DNA from 2 places in the Cedecea sp. NFIX57 genome. Region 2 is predicted to be linked to the other one. Evidence: predicted binding sites of a transcription regulator. Region 2 holds the regulator's gene; the other holds the start of a gene.

Region 1 (7,779 bases), on a different contig from region 2:
CGCCGGAGTCGCATCAGAAGACATCGCCATGCCAGACATGTCAGACATCCCCTTCATAGAGGACATATCGTGGGAAGTTTCAGCGGAAAAAGCAGGGAAAGCGGCAACAACAAGCAGCGCACCGGCCGCGGCAGAACGAATAGCGTTAAACATGATTTATCTCCAAAACACAGTCAAAAAGGGAATGGGCAAAGCCCCAAAACATTGACGGTGCTGGAGTTATTCTCTAAAGCGGCAAAAACGAATGGTTGCCGGAGGTCCTGTTGCGGGAGGGGTAACATAAGGGGCGGACTCAACGACTGTTGAACACTGAGGCTCAACCAGTGCAAGGGTATCTGCAACCGGTAACGCCACCAGCGAGCTATGCCCGTTGTCTTTTTGCATCACGTCAGGCACGCAGTGTTTTTCACACAGCGGGTTACTGAGTTTGGCCTGCATTGCCTTGTCAGGCATCTGCATACTTTCAGTATGCGGGGCTGCCATTGGACCCGCGGTCATATCAACCGGGCAATCGTAAGACGCTATCGCCACCTGACTGTTGACAAAAAACCAGCCCAACGCCAACAGCAGCATCAAAAGATGCTTCCTGATAAAGCGCCAGCGGCTTGTCGACCAGAGGGAGGTGTGCAGCATAAAAACCCCGACATAAAAGAGATCGGCAGTATAGGCGGCAGCCTGTCGCGTTATAAAGTTTTTTTTAACTGCTTTACGAAAAACCCATTCGTTAACAATCAAGCAAAATAATCATTGTTTTTACATAACCGATCGTCGGTTACACCGCCAAAATACGCACAATTTTTGTGCCTTATTTTTTATCGGCCACGTCGATAAACGTAATGCAGCTAACAAAAGCTTTGCCTAAAGTTGATCCGTTGCAACGAAAGTTGATGCTCATCAGAAACTCTAAACAGGTTCTGAGGCAAATTCTTAGCCCTTTACAGCCGGCTGTAAAAAATCACTATTTTAATTTTCTGAGAGAAAACCACTTTTAGCCGCAAGCGTAAGGACGCCGAAGAGCGCCTTAGCGTATCAGGGGATAACATGCTTACCATTCTGGAACTTATTATTGGCGTCGTGGTGATTGTGGGCGTTGCCCGCTACATCATCAAAGGCTACTCCGCCACCGGCGTACTGTTCGTCGGCGGGTTGTTGTTACTTATCGTCAGCGCGCTCATGGGGCATAAAGTGTTGCCCGCCAGCGCGGAAAGCACTGGCTACACCGCCACAGACATCTTTGAATACGTCAAAATCCTGCTGATGAGCCGCGGCGGCGATCTTGGCATGATGATCATGATGCTCTGCGGATTTGCCGCCTATATGACCCATATCGGCGCCAACGATGTGGTGGTCAAACTGGCCTCTAAACCGCTGAAGTTCATCAACTCGCCTTACTTACTGATGATCGCCGCCTACTTCGTCGCCTGCCTGATGTCACTGGCCGTTTCGTCAGCAACCGGCCTTGGCGTACTGTTAATGGCGACGCTGTTCCCGGTCATGGTCAACGTCGGCATCAGTCGTGGCGCGGCAGCGGCCATCTGTGCCTCCCCGGCGGCTATTATTCTGGCGCCGACCTCCGGCGACGTCGTGCTGGCCGCTCAGGCCTCTGAAATGTCGCTGGTCGATTTTGCCTTTAAAACAACCATTCCTATCTCCATCGCGGCCATCATCAGCATGGCCATTGCGCACTTCTTCTGGCAGCGCTATCTCGATAAAAAAGAGCACATCAGCCACGAAATGCTGGACGTGAGTGAAATCCAGACTTCTGCGCCCGCTTTCTATGCCATCCTGCCGTTTACGCCTATCGTCGGCGTGTTGATTTTCGACGGCAAATGGGGCCCACAGCTGCATATCATTACCATTCTGGTTATTTGTATTCTGATTGCCGCGCTGATTGAGTTTTTCCGCAGCTTCAACACGCAGCACGTCTTCTCCGGGATGGAAGTTTGCTATCGCGGCATGGCGGACGCCTTTGCCAACGTGGTGATGCTGCTGGTTGCCGCCGGCGTTTTTGCCCAGGGCTTAAGCACCATCGGCTTTATTCAAAGCCTGATCTCCATTGCCACCTCGTTTGGTTCCGCAAGTATTATTCTGATGCTGGTATTGGTGGTACTGACCATGCTGGCGGCAATGACCACCGGCTCCGGTAACGCACCGTTCTATGCTTTTGTCGAGATGATCCCGAAACTGGCGCACTCTTCCGGAATTAACCCGGCTTACCTGACCATTCCGATGCTGCAGGCTTCCAACCTGGGCCGTACCATTTCCCCGGTTTCCGGCGTAGTAGTAGCCGTCGCCGGGATGGCAAAAATCTCGCCTTTCGAAGTGGTGAAGCGCACCTCTGTGCCGGTCGCCGTCGGTCTTATTGTGGTGATTATCGCCACGGAGATTCTGGTTCCTGCTGCCGCGATCGTTCACTAACGGGCAGGCATCATCGTTTCAAGCGCCTGCATCAGGCGCTTTTTTTATGCCTATAATAAGCCCGCCTCCAGGACAGATAAGAGAATAATGATGAATTTCACACCGCGACATTTACTGCTTTGCACACCGCTTTTCCTCAGTCCCGCAGCGTTTGCCGACGCCCTGCAGCCCAGCCAGTACGGGGATTTTGATCGCTACGTGCTGGCGCTCTCCTGGCAAACCGGCTTCTGTCAGAGCATGCACGACCGCAATCGCAACGAACCCGCGGAGTGTAAAGCCCAGCAGGAACAGGCGGATAAAAGCGCCTTTCTGACCGTTCACGGCCTCTGGCCAGGTCTGCCAAAATCTGTCGCTTCACGCGGTGTCGATGAGAAACGCTGGATGCGTTACGGTTGCGCCACTCGCCCGGTACCGAATATGGCCGAAGCAAGAGCTTCAAACAAATGCGCCGCACCAGACACCGGGCTTTCCGTTGAAATGGCCTCAAAGCTGGCCGGCGTGATGCCCGGCGCCGGGGGGCAATCCTGCCTGGAGCGCTACGAATACGCCAAGCATGGCGTTTGTTTTGGCTTTAACCCCGACGATTACTTCGGCACGATGGTGCGCCTGAACGGGGAAGTGAAACACAGCGCCTTTGGCCAGTTCCTTGCTCAGAATTACGGCCAGACCGTGACGCGTAAGGCGTTTAACAAAGCCGTGAAGCAAACCTGGGGTAGCGATGCAGTGGATGCCATTAAGCTAACCTGTGACGGTAATCCCGCCTACCTCACGGAAATGCAGATCTCCCTGTTGGCAGACAAGATTAACCAGCCGCTGCAAAGCGCCTCCTTTGCCCCGCAAAAACACCCGGGAAACTGCGGGAAGAGTTTCCGTCTGGACGCAGTTGGCTACTGACAGGATAAATACTGAAGTCAAAAATTAATCGCATCACTATTTGTTCCGGTTTTTTGATTATAGCCTTCAGGTAACGGACCTGGAGGTGACCATGAACAGAACAAAACGGTATTTACTGCAGCTGAAGGCGCAGTTCGAGCGTGAAGGCAGCCAGCAAAAACTGCTGGGATTTATCTGGCTCTCGCCGCAGCAGCGCTATGAAATCCTCAAAGAGCTCTTGTTGCCGATAGCGGAACACCCTGCTCGTTAAAATAATCGGGCCCCGTACAGCACGGTGGCCCGCGCTTTATTCCGTTTACTGACGATATAAGTCAGACGCATGTCAGATTTTTTCCAGCCAAACAATTCTCCCGCTCACCTTTCGCGCTGATTATTTTGATTGTTTGAACTTCGTCCCAAAATGTTAACAAACATTACAGAGTTCATTTACAGGCAGCCTGATGTTACCGATATCATGTTACCGGTATCAGCATCACCCAATAACACGCTTTTGGTGCATTCATCTGAGAATTTGCCACTGGGGAAATAAAATGACCGAAATAACAACAAGTTTAGGCGCAGGAACCCTGCTGGGTATCGCCGCCTGCTCCGTCGTGCTTCTGCTCGTATTGATCATGCGCTTTCGCGTACATGCCTTCCTGGCGCTGACCCTGGTCAGCGTCATTGTGGCTCTCGTCACCGGCGTGCCGTTCGACAAAATTGTGCCCACGATTCTGGGTGGCTTCGGCAGTACCCTGGCAGGCGTCGCGTTATTGGTTGGATTAGGCGCCATGATCGGCCGCCTGTTGGAAATTTCCGGCGGGGCAAAAGTGCTGGCGGACACCCTGGTCGGCACCTTTGGTGCTCACCGGGCGCCTTTTGCCCTCGGCGTCGCGTCACTGCTGTTTGGCTTCCCAATCTTCTTTGACGCGGGCCTGGTGGTCATGCTGCCGATCATCTTCAGCGTAGCTAAGCAATTCGGCGGTTCAACCCTGAAATATGCGCTCCCGGCGGCCGGTGCTTTCGCAGTGATGCATGCGCTTCTGCCGCCGCATCCAGGCCCGGTGGCGGCCAGCGAACTGCTGGGCGCAAACATCGGCCTGTTGGTTGTTGTGGGGCTGATTATTGCTATCCCGACCTGGTATATCGGGGCCTATCTCTTCGGGCTGTATGCCGGGAAGAAATTCGATATTCCTCTGCCGAGTTCTTTCCTCGGCAAAATTGAAGTGGATGAAAATCATCAGCCGCCGTCATTCGGCATGGTGATGACGATTTTACTGATGCCGCTGGTGCTGATTTTCCTCGATACCGGCCTCAACACCGCCACGGTGCTCGGCTGGGTCAGCGCCGACAATACGCTGGTGAACTTCTTACGCATGCTGGGCAAAACGCCTATTGCGCTGCTGATCACCGTCTTTTTTGCCCTGATGGTCTTCAGCGGCAAACATAGCCGCCAACATCTTGAAAAAGTTTGTGACGGCGCGCTGGGCCCGATTTGCGGCATTATCCTCGTGACCGGCGCAGGCGGTATGTTCGGCGGCGTTCTGCGCGCAAGCGGCATTGGTGACGCGCTGGCTGGCGTACTCTCAGACACAGGCATGCCGGTTATTGTTGCCGCCTTTGTTATCTCGACTGCGCTCCGCGTCGCGCAGGGGTCAGCAACTGTTGCCCTGACCACCACCGCCGCGCTGGTCTCACCGATGGTTGAAGCAACCACGGGCCTCAGCCAGTTTGATCTGTGCTTTATCGTTATCGCGATTGCCGGGGGCGCTACCGTCCTCTCTCACGTGAATGACTCCGGCTTCTGGCTGGTGGGGCGTTTCCTGGAAATGGATGAGAAAACGACGCTGAAAACCTGGACCGTGATGGAAACGCTGATCGGCACCATCGCCTTCCTGTTGGCGGCGCTGGGGAGTGTGATTCTGTAAGGGACTCGGGGGAAGTCAAAATGTGACTGATCTCGCTTTCAACTCCAGGCTAAGCTCAGTATCATCGGTCTTACGTGAACAACCCTCGCCGGTTTCGGTGGGGGTTTTTCTTTGTACGATTTCAGCACATGAGTGCCCTGTTTTTTACACGGAGAGAACTATGTCCAGACCTGCCATCATCATTAACGAACTAGACGCCGAACGCCTTGACCGCCTGCTGGAACAGCCGCAGTACGCCAAAGCCCCGGTGGCAGAGGCGCTTAACGCCGAACTGGATCGCGCGGAGATGTGCAGCCCGGAAAAAATGCCACCGGATGTGGTGTCCATGAACAGTCGTGTAGAGTTTCGCGATTTAAGCACTCAGGAAGTCCACGTGCGCACGCTGGTTTACCCGGCAAATCTCACCGACAGCGATAACCAACTTTCTGTTATGGCCCCGGTCGGTGCCGCACTGCTCGGCCTGAGGGTTGGCGATAGCATCAACTGGACGTTACCCAACGGCAGCCAGACTCATCTGGAAGTTTTGGCGCTGCAATACCAACCGGAAGCCGCCGGCGAATTCCACCGTTAATTTTGTTTCCCCTCTGCCACGCAGAGGGGAATTTACCTTAAATCGTTATTTGCCACCCGCCATACCAGTTTATAAATACCCTCAACAACTACCAAAATTAATAGCACTTGCTTTAAAGACGCAGATTTACATTCGTTAAATAAATTGACAAAATCTCCGCCCTTTGTTGATGAGCAGTATTTTCCTAAAACGGCAGCGTCCGCTCGAGGCTATTCCCTACATCATAAAGATGCTATTCCCTCTATTTTCCCGCTCATTAATATGAATTAACTATTAATGTTGCACGCGGCCATGCCGATATTTTCGATTATTTTATACAAATGGAGACGTTATGAAAAAGGTTGCTAAGTTATTCGGTATGTTTTTGATTTTAGGCGTTCTTGCAGGCTGTGCGCGCACTGCACCTATCGCCAACATTCAAACCACCGTTAGCGCTGGTCACACTGAAGCACAGGTTAAAAGTGCCATTCTCAAAGCGGGTATTCAGCGCCAGTGGATAATGAATGAAGTAAGCCCAGGTGTTATCAAAGCTCGCCAGCAGAATCGCGAATTCACCGCTGAAGTGCGCATTAACTATACCGCGAACAGCTATTCTATTAATTATGAAAACAGCCTGAACCTGCGCGCTTCCGGCGGCAAAATTCACAAAAATTATAATCGCTGGGTTCGTAACCTGGACAAAGATATTCAGGTTAACCTGGCCTCTTCCGGTCTGTAATTTTGCTTAGCGCCGAATCTAACGGTTCGGCGTTTTCTTTTTATCACGTTGACAGGTATTGCAGCATATGTACGAACAGGACAGCCTTAGCGCATTGGATGCCATTACGGAAGCCCAGCGAATCGCGTTTGCCCCCATGCTGTTTCAAACGGCACTCTGCCTGCGAAATGCCGGCGTACTCGCTTACCTGGACCAGCAAGGAAAACAGGGCGCAACCCTCGAAGAAATAACGGAATCCTGCAACGTTAACGAATATGCTGCCAGCGTTTTACTGGATATGGGCCTGAGTGGGCGCATTATCTTCAGGCAAAATGCACATTATTTCCTGGCGAAAATCGGCCATTTCCTGGTGCATGACACCATGACTCGCGTGAATATGGATTTCACCCAGGATGTTTGTTATCAGGGGCTGTTTTTCCTTGAGGAAGCACTAAAAGAGGGTAAACCCTCGGGTCTAAAAGTGTTTGGCGACTGGCCGACCATTTACCCCGCACTTTCGCAATTACCCACTTCTGCCAAAGAGAGTTGGTTTGCGTTCGATCATTACTATTCCGATGCGGCCTTTGAAGCAGCCCTGCCGCATGTTTTTGCCAGCCAACCGGCTCGTCTTTATGACGTTGGCGGAAATACGGGAAAATGGGCAATACGCTGCTGCAAATATGATGAAAAAGTGGCGGTCACGCTTCTGGATTTGCCACAACAAATTGCACTCGCCCGTGAAAATATAGAGAATGCTGGGCTTTCCAGGCGCGTTGATTTCCACAGCGTAGATATGCTGAGCGATTCCCCGCTGCCCGGGGAGGCAGATATCTGGTGGATGAGCCAGTTCCTGGACTGCTTCTCACCGGAGCAAATTATTAAGCTCCTCAGCAACGTAGCTCGGGTGATGAAGCCCGGCGCAAAACTCTGCGTGATGGAACTGTTTTGGGACGCACAAAAATTTGAAGCGGCTTCGTTTAGCCTGAATGCCTCTTCGCTTTACTTTACCTGCATGGCAAACGGTAACAGCCGTTTTTACAGCGTAGAGAAGTTTTATCGTTATCTGGAAATGGCTGGATTCCATGTTTCAGCCCGCCACGACAACTTAGGCGTTGGTCATACCCTGCTGGTATGCCAGAAAATCTCCTGACCCAGCGCACCTTCAGCGCCGGTAATTAGAATAACACTCGGATTGAACGCAGAACTACGCGGATGAAATTTGCACTCAACATTATTGACTGGCAGGCGAAAGCCCCGGGTCTCAGCAACGCGGCAGAATGGCAGCACTGGTC
Region 2 (7,779 bases):
TCCTTAAAGGCGTAGCAGCCAAACGTCAGCTTTTCGTCGAGCAACTGCAAAAGATAAACGCACAGTTTGATCTGTTCAGCGACATTCGCGGCATGGGACTGTTGATTGGCGCAGAGCTTAACGAGAAGTACAAAGGGCGCGCCCGCGAGTTTCTCTATGCGGGCGCGACAGAAGGTGTGATGGTGTTGAACGCCGGGCCGGATGTTATGCGCTTCGCGCCTTCGCTTATTGTCGAGGACGCGGATATCCAGGAAGGGATGCAGCGCTTCGCCAAAGCCGTTGCCCACGTGGTGGCGGGGTAAAACTAACCCGAGCGCCGCAGGCGGCGGCTCAGCCAGATCCCATGATGAGGCCGCTGGCGCCAGGCTACCGATGAGATGGTATGCATGGTGTTCAGATGGCCAATAATCCGCTGTAAATGCTGCTCCATGGTGCTTAACGGCCCCGTGGGCAGCGTATCCGGTTCCAGAATATTGGCGTCGTTCGACCCCCCAGGCCCGTCATACTCCAGCCTTTGCTGGCAGCGCTGTAACCCAATTTCACAAGACTGCAGATACTTTTGCGCCAGGTCCGGCGTCAGCATGTTGTGCTCGCGCGCCAGTGTGGTCATGGCGTTGATATGCTCGACGATGAACTGGCTGTGCGTCACCCAGAGTTTCATGTCTGCCAGGTAGTGAGAGTTAAATCCTGGCTCTTGCATCGCCTGATTGAGCGAGTTGAACAGCGCGTTGTGCGCCTGGTTGACCCGCATACGCTGCCAGGCCAGCGGGGTGGGCTCCGGATCGTTGCTTAATATCAGCCGAATAGCGTCCTGATCCGCCTCCAATGCGTCGTGGGCGTTCTGGCGCAGCAGGCCGGTTTGCCACTGTGGCCAGAGCCAGATCATGCCGCCAAAGGCAATCAGGCAGCCGAGCAGGGTGTCTATGAGCCGGGGAATGATGTAACTCTCGGCGCTGAGGGTGATGAGCTGCAGGGTATATACCGCCGTGACGGTGAAACCGATGGTGGCCCAGCCGTAGCTTTTGCGGATAAACAGGTAGCTCACCAGCGTAATCATTAACATCGCCAGCAGGGTGTAGCTGTCCGGGACGTGGAAGTGCAGGGTGATACCCGCTATACACAGCCCTGCCATGGTGCCTGCCGCCCTGTGAACGATGCGCACCCGCGTTGCACCATAGCCGTTTTGCGTCACGAACATCACCGTCATCAGGATCCAATACGGCTTTGGCAAGTGTAAGAAGGAGCCCAGCAGGCTGGCAATGGTCAGCATCACGCCTAAACGTGCGGAGCTGCGCAAAGCGGAGGATTTGAACGAGAGATAGCTTTTCAGGGCCGGGAAAAACGGTAAACGGCGTTCCCTGTCCTCCATTAAATCCCTCACGTACAGCGGCCGCTGGGTTTTCAGTACCCGGGCAATGCGGCTGAAGTGGTAATGGCAGAACTGCCCCACAGGATTGTCCGGGTTCTGGCGGGCGATTTTTTCCAGCGCGTCGATTTGCTTGTCCATGGTAAAACGCGTTGGGTAGCGGTGATAAAGAATATCGTCTGCCAGCACGCGCAGGCGCGCGGCGATGGTTTGGGCATTCCAGCGGATCACGGCTTCCGCATGGCTCTGCTCGACCAGCTTCTGAACCTCTTCCGGCTGATGCAGGCTAACCGAAATGTGCTCCTGCAAATCCAGCGCGACCTGGAAAGCACGTAACAGGCGCTTGTAGCCGTTTTGCTGGTTGGCGGACAGCATATGCAACTGCTGATAACAGGTGGTTATCAGGTCGACGGCTTTTTGCTGGCGGGCAAGCAGCGGCGGCAGCGCCTTTTCCGGATCGGTGTGCTGGGTTAGCAGGCTGTATTTTGCTTCGCAGTAATCTGCAAGCTGGCGATACAACAGGCTGAGCGACTCTCTGAGCGGCTGTTCACGCCATAGCCGGAACCAAAACCAGTTGAAGGCGCCGTACCAGATGGTGCCGAAGATATAGAGCACCATGGGTTTCCAGATCGGCATATTCCCGGCCATGCTGAGCGTAAAAATAGCGGCGATCAGCGACGCGGGCAGCAGGCGTGCGTGAAGTGAGCTGATTTCCGCCGTGACGCCGAGCAGCAGAGCCATGACGATCAATATCGCCGGCAGCGGGATGTGGGTATAAAGCAGCAGAAGCTGCAGGATAAGGCTGCTGAGGGCGAACAGGCTGCCGCCGATAATCAAACGTTTGAAGAAGCGTTTGTGCGGTGTGTCCAGCCCGGCAATGTTGCAGCAGGCGGGAACTAACGAGAAGAGCAGGCCGTTTTGCAGGCTGCCAAGCAGTAGGCCGATAGCCACGGGAAGACACAGCACCAGCGTTTGCCTCAGCGCGTAGTTAACTTCCGGGTGGTAAATTAATCTCTTCCACATAGCCTGAATTGTAGAGACAAAAAAGGCGTGTTACCGAAGCCACACGCCTTTATAAGGGCTAATTAACGTGTGCCGTAAACGACAATCGTTTTACCGTGGGCGGAAATGAGGTTCTGATCTTCCAGCATTTTCAGAATACGGCCAACGGTTTCGCGGGAGCAGCCCACGATCTGACCGATTTCCTGGCGGGTGATTTTGATTTGCATCCCGTCCGGGTGGGTCATGGCATCCGGCTGTTTAGCCAGGTTAAGCAACGTCTGAGCGATACGGCCGGTCACGTCGAGGAACGCGAGGTTGCCGACTTTCTCAGAGGTGACCTGCAGGCGGCGTGCCATCTGGGAAGAAAGGCGCATCAGGATGTCCGGGTTGACCTGAATCAGCTGACGGAATTTTTTATAGGAAATTTCAGCTACTTCACAGGCGGTCTTGGCACGAACCCAGGCGCTACGCTCCTGACCTTCTTCGAATAAACCTAATTCACCAATGAAATCACCCTGATTCAGATAAGAAAGGATCATCTCCTTGCCTTCTTCATCTTTAATCAGAACAGCTACGGAGCCTTTGACGATGTAGTACAGCGTCTCCGCCTTTTCACCCTGGTGAATCAGCGTGCTCTTCGACGGATACTTATGAATGTGGCAATGAGACAAGAACCATTCGAGAGTCGGGTCTGTTTGCGGTTTGCCAAGCACCATGCGCGGTTATCCTCTGTTATAAACTGGCTACCAAAGACAAGACGTGAAACCTCTTGTCTGGCGTTGCAATCGTGAAATTTTCCCAAGCCCTGGGAGCTGGCGGGCAGGTTAACCCTGCGGCCTGTAATTAGTCGTTTCCTCTGCTTACGGCATAAACGTCTCTGTATCGCAGCAGCATCCGGATTGTTTTAGCATAGCTTTTGGTAAGTGTCTTGTATTGTCTCGTTTCAGCATGACCTGGATCGCCTTACGTTGCCAGTTTTCACGTAGACGCGTAATCTGAAAGAATATTTTCTCAACGGGAGTAAGTAAAATGCAGGCAAGAGTTAAATGGGTGGAAGGCATGACTTTCCTCGGTGAATCCGCTTCTGGCCACCAAATTCTGATGGACGGCAACTCCGGGGATAAAGCGCCAAGTCCGATGGAAATGCTGCTGATGGCCGCGGGTGGTTGTAGCTCAATTGACGTGGTGTCGATTCTGCAAAAAGGCCGTCATGAGGTGACGGATTGTGAGGTGAAACTGACTTCCGAACGTCGTGAAGAAGCGCCACGCCTGTTTACCCACATCCATCTGCATTTTGTTGTGAGTGGTAAAGAGCTGAAAGAAAGTGCGGTTGCCCGCGCCGTTGAGCTGACTGCAGAGAAATATTGCTCGGTGACGTTGATGCTGGAGAAAGCCGCAGAGATTAGCCACAGCTACGAACTTATTGAAGCATAAGTAGAAAAGGGCGGTGTACAAACCGCCCTTACGCCATCAGGCAATTTTCCTGCCTTCCGCCAGCCTCTGCACCAACGGGGCCATGATCAGCTCCATCGCCAGCCCCATTTTCCCTCCCGGCACCACCAATGTATTAATGTGGGAGATAAACGACCCCTGCAACATCGCCAGCAAATAAGGGAAGTCGATGTCGTCCAGCCCGCGGAAGTGAATGACCACGAAGCTTTCGTCCAGCGACGGAATGGCCCGGGCGGCAAACGGGTTAGAAGTATCCACCGTCGGAACGCGCTGGAAGTTGATATGGGTACGTGAGAATTGTGGGGTAATGAAGTTGATGTAATCATCCATGGAGCGCACAACGGAATCCATCACCGCTTCCCGCGAATGCCCACGCTCGCTGGTGTCGCGCACCAGTTTCTGGATCCATTCCAGGTTAACGATGGGCACCACGCCTACCAATAAATCGACGCAGTCGGCGACGTTATGCTGAGGGGTGACCACGCCGCCGTGAAGACCTTCATAAAACAGGACGTCAGTGGGCTCCGGGAGCGGCTGCCAGGGGGTAAACGTTCCCGGTACCTGATTCCACGGCACGGCTTCATCGTAGGTATGCAGGTATTTACGCGATTGCCCTTTGCCGGTCTGGCCGTACTCGATAAAGGTTTGTTCCAATAGCCCGAAATCGTTGGCTTCTGGCCCAAAGTAACTAATATGGCGGCCGGCATCCCGTGCCTTGCGGATAGCCATGTCCATTTCCGGACGGGTATAACGGTGGAAACTGTCGCCTTCAACTTCGGCGGCGCGCAGGTTGAGCTGCTGGAAAATTTTGCGAAAAGCGAGGCTGGTGGTTGTCGTTCCGGCGCCGCTGGAACCTGTGACCGCAATAACCGGGTGTTTGGCTGACATAGGGTGAAAACTCCGTGAGGGATCGGAAAAGAGAGCTGTATCTGCTTGTTATACTTTTCAGCCAGTATAGATCACCCTGCCAGTTAGCGGTCAGCCGCGAAACTGCCCGCGCGGCATAATGTTCACCGTTTCATGGAGTTCAGACCAAACCAGCACGGCCTCGCCGCTTTGTAACTGGCGCTTCACGTCGGCGACTTTTTGCGTCAGCGAGCGCTCCTGCTCACCATAATCTGTGCCTTCCCGTAATACAAAAGATTCAATCAAATTGTCGAGCGTTTCGGGGTCGAGATCTTGCCAGGGGATGATCATTTCAATGGTCCAGGAAACGGGTTAGCCAGTCGGGAATACGCTGCTCAAGCCACATTTGTGGGCGCAGCAGAGTGCCGCCAACAAAGCCAACGTGGCCGCCATAAGTCGTGAGCTGATACTGGATATTGGGCGGTAGCGTTTCACGGTCCGGGATGACGTGGTGATCCATGAACGGGTCGTCTTTGGCATGGATAATCAGCGTCGGAGCGGCGATTTCCGGCAAAAGCGGCATGGCGCTGCACTGGCGATAGTAGTCCAGCGCGTCGGCAAAGCCATGGATCTTCGAGGTAATTAAGTCATCGAACTCGCGAATGCGGCGCAGGCTTTTCAGCTTGCGCAGGTCGATAGGCAGCGAGCCTGGGTAGCTCTTCAGCTTGCGGGCGGCATTTTTCTTCAGCAGGTTCAGCAGGTAATGCTGATAAACGCGGGAGAAGCCCTGTTCCATGTGGTAGCAACACTGCTCGAGCATCAACGGGGCGGAAACAATCACGCCGGCTTTCAGGGTGCAGGCTGCGCCCTGTTTTGCCATCAGGCAGGCGAGCATATTCCCACCCAGCGAAAAACCAACGGCGGCGGTGGGGACTTCACCGTAACGCTGATTCAACCATTCGAGGAAGTAAGTGCCGTCTTCCGTTTCGCCGGAGTGGTAAATGCGTTCTTTGCGATTTGGCACGCCACTGCAGCCGCGAAAATGCATCACCACGCCCAGCCAGCCGCGTTTTTTCGCCGCTTCTATCATGCCATGGGCGTAGGGGCTGTGGAGGCTGCCTTCCAGCCCGTGAAACACCACCAGACGCGGTTTGTGCAGGGCGGTTTGCGGATCTTCGCTCCACGCAAGATCGACAAAATCTCCGTCCGGCATGTCCAGCCGCTGCCAGTGGGGTTTGAAATTGATTCGACGACGAATCAAACGTGGGATCATGGTTTGCAGATGCGGGTTACTGAGTCCGCGCATCGGGCGGAAATCGTCACCTTCATCATGATGAATATTCAATTCTAAAGGACTTGTACTGGCCATATCACACTGTTAGTTTCGTTTAGTTCGCTAATTATTCTTCGGGTGTGGAGCACCCAATTCATGGACTTAACGCTTTTTCTTTCGATGCTGGGCTTTCTCTGGGTCGCCGCCATCACACCTGGCCCTAATAATACGCTACTTACCGCATCCGGGGCGAATTACGGTTTCTTCCGCAGCCTGCCGCTGATGATTGGCATCATGCTCGGAATGCAGTGCATTTTAGTGCTTGTTGCCTTTGGCGTGGGTAGCTTAATCCTGCTTTACCCTGCTCTGCACCTTATCCTGAAGATTGCCGGGAGCGTTTACCTTTTGTGGCTGGCCTGGAAAATTGGCACCGCGAAATACGAGCGATTAGAGACGGATGCGGCGCCGCCGTCTCCGGTACCTTTCTGGCAGGGCGGCCTGCTGCAGGTAATTAACCCTAAAGCCTGGCTGATGGCGCTGGGCGCGGTAGCCAGTTTCAGCCTGGCGGGCGCAGCCTACCTGCATTCCGTGGCGATGATTAGCGTAGGGATTGCGCTGGTCAACATTGTGGCCGGAGTTATCTGGATAGCCTTTGGTAGCCTGATTGGCCTGTTCCTGCGCAGCCGTCGTTCCTGGGCTATTTTCAACGTCAGCATGGGCGTGTTAACCGCCGCCTGCGTGCTGCTTATCTGGCGCTGAGGGCAAACCCTCTCCCCGCGAGGAGAGGGAAAACCTGGGGTTTAGTCGGCCTGTAGCATCTGTTCAAGCTGTTCCTGAGCGTCCAGCCATTCCATTTCGCACTCTTCCAGCGCCGACTTCACTTTTACCTGCGTTTGCAGGCATTCGTTCATCTCGGCTTTACGGCTCTGGTCGTAGATAGCGCTGTCTGCCAGCTTCTCTTCTACCTCTGCAAGCTGGGCGTTCAGCTTTTCCATCTGTTTTTCGAGCTGGGTGATTTGCTTGCGCAGCGGTTGGGTCTGTGTGCGAAGTTCGGCCTCACGGCGCTTTTGGTCCTTGCGGGCCTGGGCGCTGTTAGCGTTATCCTTCATGGATTCAGCGGGCTGATTTTCCTGTTTTTGCAGGTCGCTCAGCCACTGCTGGTAATCCTCAAGGTCACCATCGAAAGCTTCCACTTTGCCGTCATGCACCAGGTACAGATCGTCCGTGGTGGAACGCAGCAGGTGACGGTCGTGCGAAACCACAACCAGCGCGCCTTCAAAGTCGATTAGCGCTTCGGTCAGCGCCTGGCGCATGTCGAGATCAAGGTGGTTCGTCGGTTCATCGAGCAGCAGCAGGTTAGGGCGCTGCCAGACAATCAGCGCCAGTACCAGCCGGGCTTTTTCACCGCCGGAGAAACGTGCCGTCTGCTCCGTGACTTTATCGCCCTGGAAACCAAAGCCGCCCAGATAGTCGCGCAGTTGCTGTTCCAATTCGCGTGGGGCAATGCGAGCCAGGTGCTGAAGTGGCGATTCATCGGCGCGCAGGTATTCCAACTGATGCTGGGCGAAGTAGCCGAGCTTGATGCCTTTGGCCAGGCCAATATCACCCTGCAGCGGCTGTAACTCACCGGCCAGCAGTTTGATTAACGTGGATTTACCCGCGCCGTTTCGGCCCAACAGGCCAATGCGTGAGCCAGGAACAAGGTTCAGCTTGATGGAGTTGAGGATCACCCGCTCGCCGTAGCCCGCGCTGACCTTTTCCATCCGCAGCAGCGGGTTGGGCAGGTTTTCTGGCGCACGGAAGCTGAAGTGGAACGGGTTATCGACGTGCGCCGGAGCAA

The links. The regulator CRP, encoded in region 2, controls carbon source genes, mostly activating them, when cyclic AMP is high. The targets are predictions, from matches to a motif close to ATGTGANNNNNNTCACAT.
Region 1: B9Y90_RS10335 (GntP family permease) is a predicted target of CRP. The motif match lies at 3,694-3,711, and genes of this name have one in related genera.

Annotation. Positions count from the first base shown of each region.
Region 1 covers NZ_FXAS01000010.1:17,361-25,139, reverse strand. The annotation lists gene B9Y90_RS10360 (copper-binding protein) at 1-153, opposite strand, end outside; gene B9Y90_RS10355 (hypothetical protein) at 220-735, opposite strand; gene dcuC (anaerobic C4-dicarboxylate transporter DcuC) at 1,042-2,418, shown strand; gene rna (ribonuclease I) at 2,506-3,312, shown strand; gene B9Y90_RS26915 (hypothetical protein) at 3,404-3,562, shown strand; gene B9Y90_RS10335 (GntP family permease) at 3,843-5,219, shown strand; gene rnk (nucleoside diphosphate kinase regulator) at 5,380-5,790, shown strand; gene B9Y90_RS10325 (lipoprotein) at 6,122-6,508, shown strand; gene B9Y90_RS10320 (methyltransferase) at 6,576-7,637, shown strand; gene B9Y90_RS10315 (beta-ketoacyl synthase chain length factor) at 7,700-7,779, shown strand, end outside.
Region 2 covers NZ_FXAS01000003.1:11,198-18,976, reverse strand. The annotation lists gene argD (bifunctional acetylornithine/succinyldiaminopimelate transaminase) at 1-302, shown strand, start outside; gene B9Y90_RS02765 (YccS/YhfK family putative transporter) at 305-2,389, opposite strand; gene crp (cAMP-activated global transcriptional regulator CRP) at 2,452-3,084, opposite strand; gene B9Y90_RS02755 (OsmC family protein) at 3,398-3,802, shown strand; gene B9Y90_RS02750 (phosphoribulokinase) at 3,839-4,708, opposite strand; gene B9Y90_RS02745 (YheU family protein) at 4,799-5,017, opposite strand; gene B9Y90_RS02740 (hydrolase) at 5,019-6,035, opposite strand; gene B9Y90_RS02735 (LysE family translocator) at 6,096-6,698, shown strand; gene B9Y90_RS02730 (ABC transporter ATP-binding protein) at 6,740-7,779, opposite strand, start outside.